2 regions of the Thermoanaerobacterium aotearoense genome follow, and region 1 is predicted to be linked to the other one. Evidence: predicted binding sites of a transcription regulator. Region 1 holds the regulator's gene; the other holds the start of a gene.
The links. The regulator HrcA, encoded in region 1, represses chaperone genes, less so after heat shock. The targets are predictions, from matches to a motif close to ATTAGCACTCANNNNNNNTGAGTGCTAAT.
Positions count from the first base shown of each region.

Region 2: GSH73_RS12920 (nucleotidyltransferase family protein) is a predicted target of HrcA. The motif match lies at 1,449-1,477, and genes of this name have one in related genera.

Region 1 is NZ_CP047602.1:1,209,515-1,211,725, forward strand. Features, by position in the region: gene hemW (radical SAM family heme chaperone HemW) at 1-322, shown strand, start outside; gene hrcA (heat-inducible transcriptional repressor HrcA) at 416-1,450, shown strand; gene grpE (nucleotide exchange factor GrpE) at 1,477-2,076, shown strand; gene dnaK (molecular chaperone DnaK) at 2,102-2,211, shown strand, end outside.
Region 2 is NZ_CP047602.1:2,580,356-2,582,566, forward strand. Features, by position in the region: gene GSH73_RS12915 (glycosyltransferase family 4 protein) at 1-298, opposite strand, end outside; gene GSH73_RS12920 (nucleotidyltransferase family protein) at 313-1,341, opposite strand; gene ymfI (elongation factor P 5-aminopentanone reductase) at 1,550-2,211, opposite strand, start outside.

The DNA.
Region 1 (2,211 bases):
AAATAAGCGATTTGGCAATATAAAAGATGTTAAAAAGTACATAGGCATGATTAATAATGATGGACATGCTGTTGACGATGTTGATGAATTGTCTTTAGAGGATCAAATGTCTGAGTTTATGTTTTTAGGTCTTAGAATGATGGATGGAGTAAATGACAAAGACTTTAAAGAGAGATTTGGCGAAAGCATGTTCTTTGTATTTAAAAATGCCATTTATAAAAATATAGAGTTGGGGCTTTTAAGAAAAGAAGGTGAAAATCTTAAATTGACGCCAAAAGGCGTAGATGTGTCCAATAATGTGTTTGAGGATTTTTTATTTTAAAGTATTGACAAATATCCACAATAGTGGTATTTTTAAATCGTGATTAGCACTCTCAAGCTAAGAGTGCTAATAATAGAATTTGGGGTGGTGAATATGCCGTTAGATGATAGGAAAAAGAAGATTTTAGAAGCTGTGATTAATGACTATATTTTGACGGCAGAACCAATTGGATCTCGGACAATTGCAAAGCGATATAATCTTGGTGTAAGCTCGGCTACAATTAGAAATGAAATGGCTGACCTTGAGGAGATGGGGTATCTTGAACAGCCTCATACATCTGCAGGTAGAATACCATCTGATAAAGGATACAGGTTTTATGTTAATAATATATTAGAGCACTATTTGAATGAAAGTCGTGACGATGAAGTAGAGGCAATTGATGAGGTTTTTGCTGAGATAGACGATATAGTGAAGAAATATGCCAGGTTATTATCTACCATTACTAACCACACTATAGTGGTTAAGATGCCTCGAATTGATGAAAACACGATTAAGAGAATACAAATATTGCCTGTTGATGCAAATAAATTGATACTTCTTGTAATGACAGAATCAGGCATCATGAAAAACTATTTAATAAGCTTAAAGGATAATATTGATAATAATTTGTTTGAGTTTTTAAACAACCTGATCAACAATAAAATGATAGGAAAAAGAAAAAGAGAAATGGACCAGACGTTGAGAGATGAGATAAAAAAAGAGTCTGGCAGTGCTATCGGAATCATAGACAAGATTACAGATACGATTATAAATGGTTTAAAGCAGATGGATGAAACAGACTTGTATTCGGAAGGCATTTCAAATATTCTCAACTTTCCTGAGTACAAGGATCTCTTAAAAGCTAAAATGTTTTTTGATCTGATTGACAATAAAGACATTATGAATTCAGTATTAGAGCCTTTAGACGATTCCATCGATGTTACTATTGGAAGTGAAAGCAAGTTTGAAGAGATGTGGGATTTAAGCATAATCAAATCTACGTATAAGATAAATGGTGAGGTTGTTGGGACTTTTGGCATTATTGGGCCTACAAGGATGAATTACAAGAGGCTTATAAATGAAATAAACACGATGTCGAATGAATTGTCAAAAGTTTTGTCATATATATACCAAGAAAATAAGAGGTGAATCAATTGGATAGAGAAAAAGATACAATGGAAAGCAAAAACAATTTAGACGAAGATTTAAAAGACAATGTATCTGATGCTGACCGACCTCAAGATGACAGTGAAGGCAGCATAGGTACAGAAAATTCTGATCAGGGTGAAGAAAAAAATTACGAAGGAGAAATTGAAGAATTGAAAAATAAGCTTAAGCAAAAAGAAGATGAAGCAAATGAATACTTAGAAATGGCCCAGAGATTGAAAGCAGAATTTGAGAATTACAGGAGAAGGACAGAAAAGGAAAAAGCAGATCTGATTGAATATGGTAAAGAACAGGTAATCTTAGATATATTGCCAGTTATAGATAATTTTGAGAGAGCTCTTGAAGCATCTCACGGTGATAATGAGGAAATAGCTTCCTTTAAAGAAGGTGTCAATTTAATATACAGGCAATTTAAAGGTATTTTAGAAAAGATAGGGGTTAAAGAGATAGAGGCTTTAGGCCAAATATTTGATCCATATAAGCATCATGCTGTTATGCAGGAAGAGGTAGAAGATAAGAAGGAAAATGAGATAATTGAAGTTTTTCAAAAGGGATATATGTTTAATAATAAAGTAATAAGACCGAGTATGGTCAAAGTAGCAAAATAAAGTATAGGAATAGGAGGAGTAGATTATGGGAAAAATTATAGGAATTGATCTTGGCACAACTTTTTCGTGCGTAGCTGTTATGGAAGGAGGACAGCCGGTAGTCATACCAAACTCAGAGGGGGCCAGGACAACTCC
Region 2 (2,211 bases), 1.3 Mb from region 1:
CGCCCCATTCACCACCGTAAATCCCATATTCATGCTCGATCACTAACAAATCAATTAACGAATCATTTAATTTATTGGCGAGTTCTAAATAGCTATTTCTGTCGTGCTGCTTAAGCCTATAAATAACGTCATCGCCATAATCATATTCTTTATCGTCTATCGCAATCACTTTTGGTTCATTTATGATTTTAATATCTTTAAGCTCATTTACCAGATCCTGTGTGAATGTAGCTATTCCACATTCTCTCGGTGGAAATGTACTCAAAAACGCAATATTTATTTCTTTATTCTTTACCATTCATAACACCTCCATCAACTTACAGCGTAATCGTCAATACCGTTTGCGTAAACTTCATCTTCAATTTTCCTGATTCCATCTACGACGCTATTTGAAGCTACGACAGCATTTATCAAATTTACATTTCCTTTAACTTTGACATTGTCCCATAAAACACTGTGCCTTATAATGCTGTTAGAACCTATATGCGTATTATCACCTATAATCGCATACGGACCTATCTCTGCTTTCGCGTCTATTTTGACGTTGCTTCCTATAAAAACAGGCTCAACAATTTTTGCCGAACTATCAATTGTGATCTTTCTATGTTTAATGTCGCTTATATCAACGTATTTGCAATGTTTTTTCAATATGTCAAAGTGGACTTTTTTATACTTCTCAATTGTACCTATGTCTATCCAATACCCGTCATACCTATACGCAGCCATTTTATAACCTTTCGATAAAAGTTTCGGATATGTATCCCTTTCTATTGATACCACTTCATCTTTAGGGATTTCACTTAATAGCTGTGGTTCAAATACGTATATTCCCGCATTTATCCATTTTGAATTAGTTTCATACGGTTTTGGCTTTTCTTTAAAAGCTGTAATGTAATCATTATCGTCGTATTCTATCACACCATACTGTGATGGATCCTCTACTTTAGTCATGGCAATAGTAGCTAATGCTTTTTTTGACTTGTGATACTCCACAAGACTTCTAATATCGATATCACATATAATATCTGAATTTAGCACTAAGAAAGTATCATCAAAAAACTCTTCAGCATTTTTTATAGCTCCGCCTGTTCCTAATGGTATGTCCTCTTTAATAAAAGAAACTTTTACGCCTAATTTCTCACCATCCTCAAAATAGTCTTCAATGTGATTAGATTTATAGCATGTGCTTATTACGACCTCATCTACGCCTTGCTTTTTAAGCCTTAAAACGGTAGACTCTAACAGAGGTTTGCCCATTATGGGTACCATAGGTTTAGGAAGAAAATTCGTCAGAGGTCTTAGCCTTGTACCTAATCCTCCTGCCAGCAATAATGCTTTCATTCGAATTCCCCCTTAATCCATATTTAGTTTTTGTTTAATAATTAGAATTTATAAGCGTGTTGCAATAAAAGCACAATGTGAATCAAATGTGAAGATACATCAGTAGTATTAGCACTCTATATAAACGGCTGCTAACAATTAAAATTATAATCCTTTTAATTCCATAAGTCAAGAGGAGTAAATATATGTAAACGTTAAAAATTAAAGTTTACATATATCCTCCATCTACAGTCAATACTTGTCCTGTAATAAAAGATGATTGATCTGACAGTAAAAAAGTCACTGCCTTAGCGACTTCATCTGCTGTCCCAAGTCTTTCAAGGGAAGTTCTCGACGCCAGATATTTAAGTGTGTCATCTGACAAGCTTTTATTCATGTCAGTTTCGATTACCCCTGGCGCAACACAATTAACTCGTATATTTGATGGCCCTAATTCTTTAGCTAATGCCTTTGTAAAAGCTATAATAGCGCCTTTTGAAGCGGAATATGCCACTTCACAAGATGCGCCATATATTCCCCACATAGATGAAACATTCACAATGGCACCTCTTTTATTTTTTAACATATACTTTAAGGCACTTTGCGTACAATTAAACATGCCATTCAAATTTACATCAATTATGTATCTCCAATCTTCTTCGGATACATCCATAAAAGGTTTTATCTGGGATACACCAGCATTGTTGACCAAGTAATCTATTCGTCCAAATCTGTCAATCACATTTTTCATCATCATTTCCACTTCTTCTTTATTTCTGATATCTGCCTTAAATACATCCGCATATCCTAAGTTACTTTTTATATAATTCTTCAAACTACATGCGCTTTCATAATCTGTATTGTAATGAATTGCTACACAACCACCTAATC